One region of the Microbacterium sp. CCH5-D1 genome, then DNA from elsewhere that is predicted to be linked to it. Evidence: predicted binding sites of a transcription regulator. Region 1 holds the regulator's gene; the other holds the start of a gene.
What was found. The regulator LexA, encoded in region 1, represses DNA repair genes until DNA is damaged. The targets are predictions, from matches to a motif close to TCGAACANNTGTTCGA.

Region 1 (7,454 bases):
TCTCCTGCGACATCCAGTGCCTCAGCCAGCGTGAAGGCGCCGGCGTAGAGTGCCTTGCCGACGATCGCGCCCTCGACGCCCAACGGCACGAGGTCGCGGAGCGCGGCGATGTCGTCCAGGCTCGAGATGCCGCCTGACGCGACCACCGGCTTAGGGGTGCGGGAGGTGACCTCACGGAGAAGGTCGAGGTTCGGACCGCGGAGGGTTCCGTCCTTCGTGACGTCGGTGACCACGTAGCGGCTGCAGCCGGCGTCTTCGAGGCGGTCGAGCACCTCCCAGAGGTCCCCGCCCTCCTTGGTCCATCCGCGGGCGGCGAGCGTCGTTCCGCGCACATCGAGACCGACGGCGATCGCCTCGCCGTAACGGCCGATCACGTCGGCAGCCCACTCCGGATTCTCCAGCGCCGCCGTGCCCAGGTTGATCCGCGTCGCGCCGCTCTCCAGAGCCGCCTCCAGCGTCGCGTCGTCGCGGATACCACCCGAAAGCTCGATGTTCACGCCCTTGAACTGCTTGATGACCTTGCGCAGGATCGGCGCGTTGCTGCCCCGACCGAAGGCCGCGTCGAGGTCGACCAGGTGGATCCAGGAGGCGCCCTGCGACACCCACTCCCCTGCGGCGTCCAACGGGTCGCCATAGCTGGTCTCGGTTCCGGCCTCGCCCTGAGTCAGTCGGACGGCCTTGCCCCCGGCGACATCGACCGCGGGAAGGAGCGTGAGCGAGGGGGACTGCGCGAAGTCGTTCATGGGGTCCTTGGATCGGGAAGCTCTTCGGCCCGGTGCGGGCACGAGAACCGAGGGTAGTCCGCCGGGCGGCGGGGAACAAAACGGGTGACGTCGGCGGGCGTCGTCAGAGACTCTCGACCCAGTTGCGCAGCAGCTGGATACCTGCTTCGCCGGACTTCTCCGGGTGGAACTGCGTCGCCGACAGCGGGCCGTTCTCCACGGCGGCGAGGAAGGGATCGCCGTAGGTCGTCCAGGTCAGGACGGGTTCCGGGAACGGCGGAATGACATCGAGCTGCCAGGACTGGGCGGCGTAGGAGTGCACGAAGTAGAAGCGCTCCTGCTCGATGCCGCGGAAGAGCACGCTGTCGGAACCGGGCGCGACGGTGTTCCAGCCCATGTGCGGAAGCACCGGCGCGTTGAGCTCGGTGACGGCTCCGGGCCACTCTCCGAGCCCTGCGGTGTCACGCCCACGCTCGACGCCGTGCTCGAACAGCACCTGCATCCCGACGCAGATGCCGAGGACGGGACGGCCACCGGCCAGACGGCGGTCGATGATCTCGTCGCCTCCGTGCGCACGCAGGGCATCGCGAACCGCTTGGAACGCGCCGACGCCGGGAACGACCAGGCCGTCCGCCTCGAGGGCGGTGGTGCGGTCGCGCGTCAGCACGGCGTCGGCACCGGCAGCCACGAGAGCCTTGACGGCCGAGTGGACGTTGCCCGACTCGTAGTCGAACACCGCGACGCGAGGAGCCGACGTCACAGCGCGCCCTTGGTGGACGGAATGCCGTCGACGAGCGGATCCAGCGCCTTCGCCTGACGGAACGCACGCGCGAACGCCTTGTACTCCGCTTCCGCGATGTGGTGCGGGTCTCGGCCGCCGAGCACACGCACGTGCACCGTGAGAGCGGCATTGAACGTGATGGCTTCGAAGGAGTGGCGGACGAGCGACCCTGTGAAGTGTCCGCCGATCAGGTGGTGCTCGAACCCCTCGGGCTCCCCCGTGTGCACGAGGTACGGGCGGCCCGAGATGTCGACCACGGCCTGCGCGAGCGCCTCGTCGAGGGGGACGAGTGCGTCTCCGTACCGGGAGATGCCGGACTTGTCGCCGAGGGCTTCGAGGATCGCCTGTCCGAGCACGATCGAGACGTCTTCCACGGTGTGGTGTGCGTCGATGTGGGTGTCACCGGAAGCGCGCACGGTGAGGTCGGTCAGCGAGTGCTTCGCGAACGCCGTGAGCATGTGGTCGAAGAAGGGCACCGAGGTGTCGATGTGGCTCGCGCCGGTCCCGTCGAGGTTCAGCTCGAGCTCGACGGTGGACTCCGACGTGCGGCGCACACGGCTCGCGGTGCGCGGGGTCGGTGCGGAAGTGCTCATGAAGCCGATCCTATCGAGGCCAGAGCATCGAGGAACGCGGTGGTCTCGGCCTCGGTGCCCGCGCTCACCCTCAGGTGTCCTGGGATGCCGACATCGCGTACCAGCACCCCCTGGTCGTACAGCTGCTGCCAGGTGGCCTTCGGGTCGGAGACTCCACCGAACAGCACGAAGTTCGACCAGGATTCGTGCGGCTGGTAACCCAGCGCCTCGAGAGTCGCCGTGATGCGGTCGCGCTGCTCGACGATCTCCTCGACCATGCCGAGCATGACGTCGGCATTGCGCAGCGCCGCGATGGCCGCCGCCTGGGTGAGTGCGCTCAGGTGGTACGGCAGACGCACCAGCCGCAGCGCGTCGATGAACGCCGGGTCGGCCGCGAGATACCCGACACGGGCCCCGGCGAACGCGAAGGCCTTGCTCATCGTGCGCGAGACGGCCAGACGCGGCCGCCCCTCGAGCAGCGTCAGTGCGGAGACCGCGTCATGCGGCGCGAACTCCTGGTAGGCCTCGTCGACGATCACTATGCCCCTGGCAGCCTCGTACACCGCTTCGATGACGTCGAGTCCGAGTGGCGTGCCGGTGGGGTTGTTGGGAGAGCAGAGGATGACCACGTCCGGCTCGGCGGCCCGCACCTGCTCGGCCGCCTCCTCCGGAGTGATGGTGTAGTCGGGCTGACGCGTGCCGGCGATCCACCGCGCACCGGTGCCCTGCGCGATGAGCGGGTACATCGAATAGGTCGGCGCGAACCCGAAAGCCGTGCGACCAGGGCCACCGAAGGCCTGCAGGATGTGCTGGAGCACCTCATTGGACCCGTTCCCCGCCCAGATCTGCTCGGGGACGAGACCGTGGCCCAGGTACTCCGCGAAAGACTCGCGAAGCGTGGTGAACTCACGATCCGGGTAGCGGTTGACATCACGGATAGCGACGGCGATGTCATCGAGGATGTCGCTCGCCACCGCATCGGGGATCGGATGCGTGTTCTCATTCACGTTGAGCGCGATGGGAAGCGGCGCCTGTGGAGCACCGTATGGCTTCAATCCGCGGAGATCGTCACGTAGCGGGAGATCGTTGAGGGAGAGGGTCACCCTTCCCATGCTAGGCGGCGCTTGAGGTTGATGACGCAAAGTCGCCGCCCCAGGAACTCCTCGTCTGAGCCCTCCGCCGGATCAGCGCGCGTACTGAGCCGGGATCGCCAGAGTCTGCCCGATCTGCAGCTCCCCACCGCGCAACAGGTTCATCCGGCTGATGTCGCCGATCACATCGCGCGGGTCGGCGTCGGGCGCGACGCCGGTGGCGATGGACCAGAGCGTGTCACCGGGCATGACGGTGACGGTCTCGACGCCGACGGGTGCGGTGTCGGCACCCGACGCGACCGCGCTGCCGCCGCTGAGCGCCGCGAACGCGATGCCGGCGGCGAGGGGCACCGACGCCAGGGCGAGCAGTACAGCGCGACCACGCGTCGTCAGCCGGAGTCTCGTCGAAGGACGGGGCGATGCCGGGATGACTGCTGCGGTGCTGAAGCCGATGCTGCTCATGTGGTGCTCCTTAGCCTGTCCCGGAGCGGTGAGGCTGCCGGGGAAGTTGGCGTAGCGTTCGCATTCACGACTCGGCCGGGAGCCGGGAATGCGAAGCTACGTACCGAAGATATCTTCGAGTTCGAACATCTGTCAAGTATTCTTCGAAACCACACCGGGGAAAGAGGCCGACACGCTCGAACAGATCTTCCAGATCGGCCCGATTCTCGGATACGGTTTCGATAAGGACACCCCACCACGGGCCTCCGACATTCGAAGAGGGACGTCGGATCACGCACTGAAGGAGCACCATGAGCGAGAACTCTGCCGCCGAGTCGGAGGCACCGCGCACGCGCCGCCGGAAGAGCCTCAGCCCGAAGCAGATGGCGATCCTCGAGGTCATCCAGAACTCGATCGCGAACCACGGCTATCCGCCGAGCATGCGCGAAATCGGAGACGCCGTCGGTCTCAAGTCCCTCTCCAGCGTCACCCATCAGCTCGGACAGCTCGAGCTGAGTGGCTACCTGCGCCGCGACCCGGGGAAGACCAGGGCGATGGAGGTGCTCATCGATCTGCCGGGCGCCAGCACCGAGAACCCGGCCGACGTCGCGACTCCCGTAGGCGACGCCGCGCTCGTCCCCCTGGTGGGACGGATCGCCGCCGGCGTGCCGATCACCGCGGATCAGCAGGTCGAGGAGATCTTCCCGCTCCCCCGCCAGTTGGTGGGCAAGGGCGACCTGTTCATGCTCAAGGTCTCCGGCGAGTCGATGATCGACGCCGCCATCTGCGACGGCGACTGGGTCGTGGTCCGCTCCCAGAACAGCGCGGAGAACGGCGAGATCGTCGCGGCGATGCTCGATGGCGAGGCGACGGTCAAGGTGCTGCGCCGCCGGGACGGCCACACCTGGCTCCTCCCCCGCAACTCGGCATTCGAACCCATCCTCGGCGACGAGTCCGTCGTCCTCGGCAAGGTCGTGGCGGTGCTCCGCGCCGTCTGACCCTCGATCCGGTCAGCGCGGACCGGGCCTGGTCGTGTCGGTGACCGTCTTCCCTTCGCGCGCTTCCACAGTGGTCGGGCCCACGGCGTGGCCGCACACGCGGTGCGACGCCGCATAGGCTCGACACATGTCGTCGTCCCCTTACGGTTCCTGGTCATCCCCGTTCTCCGCCGCCTCGGTCGCCGCGTCTTCACCGCGCATCGACGGCGGCCGTTTCGTCGGCTCGGAGATCTGGTGGGGCGAGTCGGTGCCGGCCCAGAAGGGCCGCGTGACGGTGCGGAGCTCCTCCGGAGCCGAGATCCTCCCCTCCCCCTGGAGCGCACGCTCACGTGTGCACGAGTACGGCGGGGGTGCGTGGACGGCGGACGAGCACGGCACGCTCTACTTCGTCGACGCGAACGACCAGCGGGTTCATCGTCTGAGCGTGGGAGGCGAGCCCGTTGCTCTCACCCCTCCCGGGCCCTCCCACGGCGGCCTGCGTGTGCAGTCCGGTCGACTGCTGGCCGTGCGCGAAGACCTCTCCCGCACGCCGCATCTCCGAGCGATCGTCGAGATCCCGCTCGACGGCTCCGCAGCCGAGGATGCGTCCGCGATCACGGTGATCGTGCAGGGCGATGGTTTCTTCGCCCACCCCGCGCTCTCCCCCGACGGCACCCGCGCCGCGTGGGTCGCGTGGGACAGGGGCCGCATGCCGTGGGAGGACGCGCACGTGCAGGTCGCCGAGGTCGGTGAGGACACTCCGCGCACGATCCCCTCACGGGCGGCGCTGCAGCCGGAGTGGCTGAGCGACTCGGAGTTGCTCTTCGCCGATGATCCGGGTGGGCGCTGGGCCCTGCAGCGCATCTCCCTGGACGGTGTGGTCCCGGTCGGCACCGCACGGCAGGTCTCACCCTCGGACGCCGACACGGGCTATGGACTCTGGGTCCTCGGCAACCGCTGGTATCAGCTGCTCGACGACGGCCGCGTCGTCGCCGTCCGGACGAACGGGCGCGACGAGGTCGTGGTGATCGATACCGATGATGCTGCCGACGACCGCGTCGACGTCATCTCGTTCCCCGGAGACGGCCATGTGAGCGTCGACGATGTCGACGGCACCCGCGTGCTCCTCTCCGGCAACGGTTCGCGTGCGAACGCCGGGCTGTGGTGCGTCGACGTCGTATCGGGTGCCACCGTGGCGGTGCGCGGCGGCGAACCGGTCGATCCGCAGTGGATGCCCGCTGCGATGCCGATCGAGATCCAGGGCCCGCACGGAGAGGTGCACGCGTTCGCGTACCCGCCGGCGAACCCGCACGCGACGGCTCCCGATCACGAGCTCCCGCCCTACATCGTCCTCGTGCACGGGGGGCCGACGGCGCACGTGACCGGGGCGGCGTCCGAGGCGATCGCGTTCTACACGAGCCGCGGCATCGGCGTGCTCGACGTGAACTACGGAGGTTCCACGGGGTATGGCCGCTCGTACCGTGAACGTCTCGACGGCCAGTGGGGCATCGTCGATGTCGACGACGTGATCGCCGCGGCCCGCGGTCTGGCGGACGCGGGCCTGGCCGACCCCGACCGGATCGCGATCCGCGGCGGGTCGGCCGGCGGCTGGACCGTGCTGTCGGCGCTGGTGCGGGGCGGAGCCTTCGCTGCCGGGATCAGCCGCTACGGGGTCGCCGATCTGCGCATGCTCGTCGCGGAGACCCACGATTTCGAGGCGTCGTACATCGACGGTCTGGTCGGCCCCCTCCCCGAGCACGAGCACCTGTACGTGGAGCGTTCACCGCTCACGCACGCCGACCGGATCGACGCGCCCGTGCTGCTGCTGCAGGGCGGCGAGGATCGCGTGGTTCCGCCCTCGCAGTCCGAGGCGATCCGAGACGCGCTCGCGGCACGCGGAGTCGACCACGAGTATGTGCTGTACCCCGCCGAGGGGCACGGATTCCGCAGCGCCGACACGATCGTCGACGCCCTCGAGCGCGAGCTGACGTTCCTCGGCCGTGTGTTCGGCTTCGAGCCGCGTCTGTGAGGACGGCTTCCCCCGCGAGGGTCACTCCCCCACGCGGTTGCGCAGACGCATGGCGCGGTCGGCTTCGCGGGTGTCCTGACGCTCACGCAGGGTCTGTCGTTTGTCGTACTCGCGCTTACCTTTGGCGAGGGCGATCTCGACCTTGGCGCGACCGTCGGAGAAGTACAGCTTCAGCGGGATGAGGGTGTATCCCCCTGCCGAGACGGCGTGGGCGATCTTCGCGATCTCCTCACGGTGCAGCAGCAGCTTGCGGATGCGCTTGGCCGAATGGTTCGTCCAATGCCCCTGCGAGTACTCCGGGATGTGCACTGAGTCGAGGAAGACCTCGTTCCCCTTGACGAACGCGTAGCCGTCGCTGAGGTTGGCTCGTCCCTGACGCAGCGACTTGACCTCGGTGCCGGTGAGCACCATCCCCGCCTCGTACGACTTCTCGATGGCGTAGTCGTGACGTGCGCGACGATTGGTCGCGACGACCTTCTCTCCGCGTTCCCTGGGCATGATGCTCTCCTGTTGCCGTGATGAGCCCGATCGATCGATCCGACCGAGCAGCCTTTCAGGCTATCAGGTGCGCAGCCAGCGTCGGATCGCGAAGCCCGCGGACAGGGCGGCGAGGATCACTCCGATGCCGATCAGCACCGGGACGACCAGTGCCGCGTCCTGCATCGTGACCCACGTCGTGATGAACGGCACCCTTCCCCGCAGATAGCCGTTGACGCCGAAGTGCACGCCGGCGACGACCGCGGCGCTGGCCAGGGCCGACCCCAGGAAGGCCGCGAACACGCCCTCCAGCACGAACGGGGTCTGGATGAAGCGGTTGGACGCTCCGACGAGGCGCATGATG
Region 2 (7,454 bases), on a different contig from region 1:
GCGGAGCGGGGAGCACGCGTGCGACAACCGACGCACGTTCGTACGGGTTCCATCTTACACCTGCGTTTCACCCCGCCTCGCCCGTTCCCGGGCGCGGCGGAAGGCCGAAGCCGGTCAGTCGAGGACGCTGTCCGGCTGGATGTCGATCTTCGCCCCCGTGAGCTTGGCGGCCAGGCGGGCATTCTGGCCCTCCTTGCCGATCGCGAGCGACAGCTGGTAGTCGGGCACCAGCGCGCGGACGGCCTTGGTGCCGGCATCGAGCACGAAAGAGCTCGTGACCTTGGCGGGTGAAAGCGCGTGCGCCACGAAGGTCGGGAGGTCCGCGTCGTAGTCGACGATGTCGATCTTCTCGCCGGCGAGCTCCTCGGTCACCGCGCGCACACGACGACCCAGCTCACCGATGCAGGCGCCCTTGGCATTGATGGAGGGGTCGTTCGCCTTCACCGCGATCTTCGTGCGGTGTCCGGCCTCCCGGGCCAGCGCCACGATCTCGACCAGACCGGCCGCGATCTCCGGCACCTCCAGGGCGAAGAGCTTGCGGACGAGCCCAGGGTGCGTACGCGAGACGGTGATCTGCGGGCCCTTGAGCCCCTTGGCCACACTCGTGACGTAGACGCGCAGGCGCGAGCCGTGCGTGTACTCCTCGCCTGGCACCTGCTCCTCAGGGGGAAGGATCGCCTCGACGGAACCGAGGTCGACGTGGATCATGCGGGGATTCGGGCCCTGCTGGATCACGCCGGCGACGATGTCGCCTTCCTTGTCCTTGAAGTCGCCGAGCACGACGTCGTCCGCGATGTCACGGAGACGCTGGCTGATGACCTGCTTGGCGGCGAAGGCGGCGATGCGGCCGAAGTCATCCGGCGTCGCGTCCTCTTCGCCGATGATCGCGCCCTCTTCGTCCTTGACGACCTGCAGGACGGCGACATGGCCGGTCTTGCGGTCGAGGTCGACGCGGACACCCTCGGGCGTGACGCCGTCGGCTGCGACGTGCTTGGAGTACGCGGTCAGGATCGCCTGCTCGATGATGGCGACGAGCTCATCGAAGGGAATCGCCTTCTCCTTCTCGATCCCTCGCAGCAGACTCAGTTCGATGTCCATGACGGCCTCTCTATTCAGCTCTCGTCGCGCCTGTTCGCACGCGCGACATCCGTACCACGATACCCTGTGCCCACCGGCTCCCGCACGGCGGCGGCGGTGGCGGAATCCCGGAGCCGCTCGAGGAGGAGCACGTGAGCACATTCGACACGGTGGTGATCGGCGCAGGCATGTCGGGGCTCACGAGCGCCCGGATGCTCGCCGACGCCGGTCAGCGCGTCGTGGTCCTCGAGGGGCGCGACCGCATCGGAGGCCGCATGCACACCGACCGCAGCGCCGGATTCCCGGTCGATCTCGGCGCCTCATGGATCCACGGCATCGAGAACTCCCCGCTGTGGGACCTCGTGCATGCGCTGCGCATCCCGGCGATCGAGTACACGGTGGGCAGCTTCCAGGTGGGAGGTCGCCCGATCGAGAACTACGACGGCGAGGGCCGCCGTCTGGACGAAGCCGCGACCGCGCAGTGGGTCAGCGACGTCGACCTGGCCGACCGCCTGCTCGTGGAGGAGATCGCCGCATCCTCCTCCGGCGACACGTACCTGGACGTCACGGAGCGCGCTCTGGACAGGTCGGGGCTCTCCCCTGATCGCATCGACGACATCCGCGAGTTCTTCCGCCATCGCGTCGAGGAGCAGTGCGGCGCCTGGATCGGCGATCTCGATGCCCATGGCCTCGATGAGGATGCGATCGAGGGCGACGAGGTCATCTTCCCCCGCGGTTACGACGAGCTCCCCCGCCGCATCGCAGACGGCCTCGATGTGCGCCTGGAGACGGTCGTGACCCGCGTGAGCCGTTCCGCAGCGGGCGTCGTCGTGCGCGCCGGTGATACCGAGTACCGCGCGGACCGCGTCATCGTCACCGTGCCGCTCGGGGTCCTCAAGGCGGGAACGATCTCGTTCGATCCCGAGCTCCCCGAAGCGGTCTCCGGCCCTATCTCCCGCCTCGGGATGGGCGTGTTCAACAAGGTGTTCGTCCAGTTCCCCGAGCGCTTCTGGGACGAGGAGACGTACGTGATCCGCGCACTCGGCGACGCCGGCGAGCACTGGCACTCCTGGTACGACGTGTCGGCAGTGAGCGGGATCCCCACGCTCCTCACCTTCGCCGCCGGCCCTTTCGGTCGTCGGATGCAGGACCTCGCTGATGCCGAGATCGTCGCCGACGCGGTCAGCGCTCTCCACGTCCTCTACGGAGACGCCGTCGGTGAACCGCTCGCGCACTGGGTCACGCGTTGGGGCGAGGACGAGTTCTCGAACGGCTCGTACTCCCACCTCGCCCTGGGATCGACGCACCACGATCACGATGCTCTGGCGGGCCCCGTCGACGGGGTGCTGCACTTCGCCGGCGAAGCCACCTGGGGCGATGAGCCGGCCACGGTCGGGGCGGCGTTCTACTCCGGCCACCGCGCTGCGGAGCGCATCCTCGATCGCCCGGTCGATCTCGCCGACTTCGCCGCCCGCATCACCGCGCGGGAGCAGACGGTAGGGCGTTGATCGCGCCGATCAGTCGGAACAGATTGCCCACCTGCCGCTGATCCAGGTGCAGGATCAGGCGCGGGAGGTCGAGGTTGTCGGCGTCGGCGACCTCCGGCTGACGCGGGCCCGTCCGCTCGATCCTCCCCGATGACAGCATCGAGCCGAACTCCTCGTTGAGCCGATCGATCTCCTCGTCCGTCGGCTCCGCCTTGAGCCGCAGCACCAGCGCATCGCCCACCCAGCGCAATGAGTCGTAGTTGTGCCAGAAGCCCGTGATCTCCGCCCTGGCCGCATCGACCGAATCCGTGATCACGACGCGATCGAAGTCGCCCTCCGAGATGACCCCGGTCGGGGCGAGATGGTCGTCGATGAAGCTGCGAAGCCCCTGCCAGAACGTGCCACCCGGCTCGTCGAGGAGAACGATCGGCGCCGGTTCCGCCTTGCCGGTCTGCTGCAGGGTGAGCAGCTCGAACATCTCGTCGAGGGTGCCGAACCCACCCGGCAGGCAGATGAACCCGAGCGATTCCTTGATGAGCATGAGCTTGCGGGTGAAGAAGTACTTCATCGCGACCACGTGGTCCTGGCCGGCCACGAAGCCGTTGGGCTTCTCCTCGAACGGGAGCCTGATCGAGACGCCCAGCGAGAGGGCAGGACCCGCTCCCTCGGAAGCCGCCTGCATGATGCCGGGCCCCGCCCCCGTGACGACCATCCACCCATCCCCCGCGAGGGCCGAGGCGACGTCGCGCGCCGTCAGATACAGCGGATCGTCCTGCCTGGTTCGCGCCGAGCCGAAGACCGTGACCTTGGGGACGCCGCGGAACGGAGCGAAGAGACGGAACGCATCCCGCATCTCGGCGAGCGCTGCCGAGGCGATCTTCAGATCGAGGCGGTCGGCGCCGTCCTCCCCCAGAAGGATCGCGGTGCGCAGCATCCGCATCACGAGCCTGCGGTCGGTGTGCACTCCCGCATCGTCGAGGACGGCGTTGATCTCGGCGCTGAGCGCTTCAGGGAGGGGTTCGTCGATCATGCCTCCAGGGTGTCATGCTCCGGGGCGACCGTGGCCTCCTGCCACGCCGTCGCTCAGACTCCGCGGGACTCGTCGACGGCCGCCCGGATCTCGTCGTGCGGGAGCGCGAGGCTCCTGTGCCCGTCGCGTCCTGTCATGTCCTGCGCTGCGACGAGTGCGTTCCACACGGCCTCGTCGACGGCCTGCACCGCTGCCGTCAGGAAGGGATCGATCCGCCCCCACGGGATCAGGCGCATGGTCTCGTAGACCTCGTCGCTCCCCTCCGGGAACTGCGACGTGAGCGCACCCTCGTTCGCGGTGGAGAACGCGAGGACGATGTCGCCCGAGAAGTGACTGCCCGCGGTGCCGCTGCGGCCGAGACCCAGGGCTCCCCGACGAGCCAGTGCCGCGCACTGACCGGGAAGGAAGGGGGCGTCAGTGGCGATGACCACGATCGCGGATCCGGCTCCTCCCGGGGCATGTTGGCGCCGCTCCCGAGCGAACCAGCCGTCGTCGCCCATCGGGTTCGGCGCCGACGATCGTGCGCCCAGGTCGATGCTGCCGAGCCGAAGCTCGTCGCGCGCACCGAAGTTCGCCTGGATGAGGACTCCGACGGTGTACTCGGCACCGCCGTACGCCACCGTTCTGGATGCCGTGCCGGTGCCTCCCTTGAAGCCGTAGCAGTTCATCCCCGTCCCTCCGCCGACGTTCCCCTCCGCCGGTGCGGCGGTGCTGGCCACCTCCAGGGCCGACCACGCGTCCGCCGGCGTGACGTGACCGCCGTTGATGTCGTTGAGGTATCCGTCCCAGGTCTCCCCGACGACGGGCAGCATCCACTGGGCGGCGACGTGCGGGGCGATCTGCGCCACCCAGGAGTCGATACCGCTGTGCACGGCTCCGACCGCATGCGAGCTGGTGATCCCGATCGGCATGGACAGCGATCCGGACTCGTCGATCCATGCGCGGCCGGTGAGCTCGCCGTTCCCGTTGAAGGCGTGGACGGCCGCAGCACAGGGCACGCCCACTCCCTCGCGGCCCCGGGGCAGGACGGCGGTGACCCCGGTGCGGACGGCGTGCGCTCCCTCCCCCGCGATCATTGTGCGATATCCGACGGCCACACCGGGGACGTCGGTGATCGCGCCGTGGGTGCCGCTGCGTCCCGCGAACGGGACCCCCAGATCCCTTGCCCTGATACGCCTGCGTGACGACTCCGACGCCGATGAGGAAACCACCATGTACTCCACTCTGACCTGAACGTATGTTCAGAGAGTATGTCATCCAACGCATGTTTTGCTTGACTTAACCCGGCTGTGCCCTTTGAATCACTGTTCAAGAGCTCGCACCGTCCGATACGCACCCTCCCGACAGCAGATTCCGGAGCCGCAGATGTCTCAGCCGAATCCCTCCGTCCCCACGACCACGACCACGACGCTCGCCCAGCGGCGCCTCGGAGTCTGGGCGATCGTCTTCTTCGTGGTCTCCGCCGCAGCTCCCCTCACGGTCGTCGCCAGCGCTGCAGCCACGGACTTCCGTCTCGCCGGCATCGGCGGCCCGGGCGCGATGCTCGCCAGCGGTGTCGTGCTGATGCTGTTCGCCTTCGGTTTCACCGCCATGTCGAGGTATGTGCGCAACACCGGCGCCTTCTACGTCTACGGCGCTCGAGGACTCGGCAAACCCGTCGGCATCGGCATCGTGTTCGTGACGATCTTCTCCTACACCGCCCTGTGCATCTGCTTCTACGGCTTCGTCGGGTTCTTCGGGGAGATGACGTTCTCCGCACTCTTCGGCATCGATCTGCCCTGGACCGTCTACGCGCTGCTGGCGCTCGTCATCGTCGGGGTGCTCGGCTACCGCAAGATCGATGTCGGTGCCAAAGTTCTGGGCGTCCTGCTCACGGCCGAGGTCGCCATCCTGCTCGTCCTCGCGATCGCCGTGCTCGCCTCGGGCGGCCCCGAGCCGATCTCGTTCGCCTCCTTCGCACCCGAGAACGTCTTCTTCGCCGCCGGGAGCGGCGCGCTCTTCGTCTTCGGGTTCGGTGCCTACCTCGGCTTCGAGAGCACGGCGATCTACGCCGAGGAGGCGCGGGATCCGGCACGCACCGTGCCGATCGCGACATACATCTCGATCGCGTTCCTCGGCGTCTTCTACGCCTTCACGTTCTGGATCCTCACGGTCGCCTTCGGCATCGAGGGCGTGCTGCGCCTCGCCCTGCAGGACGACTTCCAGGACATGGTCTTCCACGCCGGCGACGCGTACCTGGGCGCGTGGGCGTCCGTGACGATGCGGGTGCTGATCGTCACGAGCTTCTTCGCCTGCCTCCTCGCGTTCCACAACGCCAGCTCCCGGTACCTCTTCTCGCTCGGACGGGAGCGTCTGCTGCCGTCGTGGCTCGCGCAGACCCAGCCGACGACGCAGGCACCTCACCACGCAAGCCTCGTGATCTCGATCGTGTCGCTCGTGGCCATCGCGGTGACGATCATCAGCGGAGCGGATCCCTTCCTCGGCTTCGCGCTCCCTGTGTACTCGATCGGCGTGGCCGGGTTGGTCTTCGCCCAAGCCGTGGCCGCCATCGCCGTGGTCGGCTTCTTCCTGAGAGGGCGGCGAGGCCACAGCATCTGGCGGGTACTGGTCGCACCGGCGCTCGGGGCGCTCGGTCTGATCGTCGGATTCGTCCTCATCGCGACCAACTTCGATCTCGTCACCGGCCTCCAGGGGCCCGTCAACCTCGCGCTCCTCGCCCCCACCCCCGCCCTGTTCGTGGCCGGCATCGTCGTCGGGATCGTCCTGAAGCGACGTCGTCCCCGCCACTATGCTGAACTCACCACGCTCGTTCCCGACGACGAGTAGCGCCAGGCGCGAGGAGGATACGTGGCCGAGCAGCGCAAGCACGCCACCCGACGGGCGGAGCTCATCTCCGCGACCAGGCGCGTCGCCGGGCGCAGCGGTCTCCTCGGCACGAACGTGCGCGCGGTCGCCGCGGAGGCCTCGGTCAGCGCGGGGAGCGTGCTGTACTACTTCTCCACCTTCGACGAGCTCATGTACGCGACCGTCGAGGGTGTCCTGGAGGAGATGTACGAGAGGCGACGCGCACTCGCCGAGAACGAGCCCGACCCGGCGAAGCGTCTGGTCGCTCTCGTCACGGCCGGGATCCCGGACGAGATCAGCGACCAGCTGCGCATGGCGTACGAGAGCATCCCCCTGCTGCGGGAACAGCCTCAGTATCGTCCCCTGCACCGCTCCATCGTCGAACGGCAGGTCGCGCTCTACAGATCGACGATCGAGATCGGCACGGCGCTCGGCACCTTCCGCCCCACCGCCGACCTCACCGTGATCGCACGGAACATCGTCGCTCTCGAGGACGCGTACGACCTCTACCCGCTGATCGGCGTCGAGCTGGGAGCGCAGACGTACCGGTCGAACATCCTCTCCTACGCCCGCACTGCCCTCGACTGCGACTTCGGCGGCTGAACCCCGCCGTCCACTCGTCTGCCTTCGGCGATGTCGAGCACGGCGGCTGCTCCCTGTCAATGCCCGTGTGCCCGCACGCTCCGCACGGCACGCTGACGTCATGACAGAGATCACAGGACCCGAAGCCCTCGCCCGCATCGCCGAACTCGTGGAGGACATCGACATCACGATGCTCACCACGACCGACGACGACGGCAACCTCGTGAGTCGGCCGATGTCGACCAGGCAGATGGACGACGCGGGCGACATCTGGTTCTTCACCGCTGAGGACACCGAGAAGGTCCACGAGGCCCGAAAGCACCGCGACGTGGGCCTCGCCTACTGCGATGCCAAGGGCATGCGATACGTGTCGGTCGCCGGCACCGCAGAAGTGGTGCACGACCGCGCCAAGATGGAGGAGCTCTACTCCGCGT

Region 2: AX744_RS09625 (DmpA family aminopeptidase) is a predicted target of LexA. The motif match lies at 4,824-4,839, and genes of this name have one in related genera.

Annotation. Positions count from the first base shown of each region.
Region 1 is NZ_LSJW01000236.1:3,607-11,060, reverse strand. It holds gene AX744_RS13900 (SseB family protein) at 1-13, opposite strand, end outside; gene priA (bifunctional 1-(5-phosphoribosyl)-5-((5-phosphoribosylamino)methylideneamino)imidazole-4-carboxamide isomerase/phosphoribosylanthranilate isomerase PriA) at 1-743, opposite strand, end outside; gene hisH (imidazole glycerol phosphate synthase subunit HisH) at 847-1,482, opposite strand; gene hisB (imidazoleglycerol-phosphate dehydratase HisB) at 1,479-2,096, opposite strand; gene AX744_RS13880 (histidinol-phosphate transaminase) at 2,093-3,178, opposite strand; gene AX744_RS13875 (LysM peptidoglycan-binding domain-containing protein) at 3,260-3,628, opposite strand; gene lexA (transcriptional repressor LexA) at 3,919-4,605, shown strand; gene AX744_RS13865 (S9 family peptidase) at 4,733-6,613, shown strand; gene smpB (SsrA-binding protein SmpB) at 6,635-7,111, opposite strand; gene ftsX (permease-like cell division protein FtsX) at 7,175-7,454, opposite strand, start outside.
Region 2 is NZ_LSJW01000155.1:3,084-10,537, forward strand. It holds gene AX744_RS19990 (YlxR family protein) at 1-182, opposite strand, end outside; gene nusA (transcription termination factor NusA) at 115-1,098, opposite strand; gene AX744_RS09615 (flavin monoamine oxidase family protein) at 1,230-2,585, shown strand; gene AX744_RS09620 (TIGR00730 family Rossman fold protein) at 2,554-3,594, opposite strand; gene AX744_RS09625 (DmpA family aminopeptidase) at 3,648-4,808, opposite strand; gene AX744_RS09630 (APC family permease) at 4,960-6,420, shown strand; gene AX744_RS09635 (TetR family transcriptional regulator) at 6,442-7,041, shown strand; gene AX744_RS09640 (pyridoxamine 5'-phosphate oxidase family protein) at 7,142-7,454, shown strand, end outside.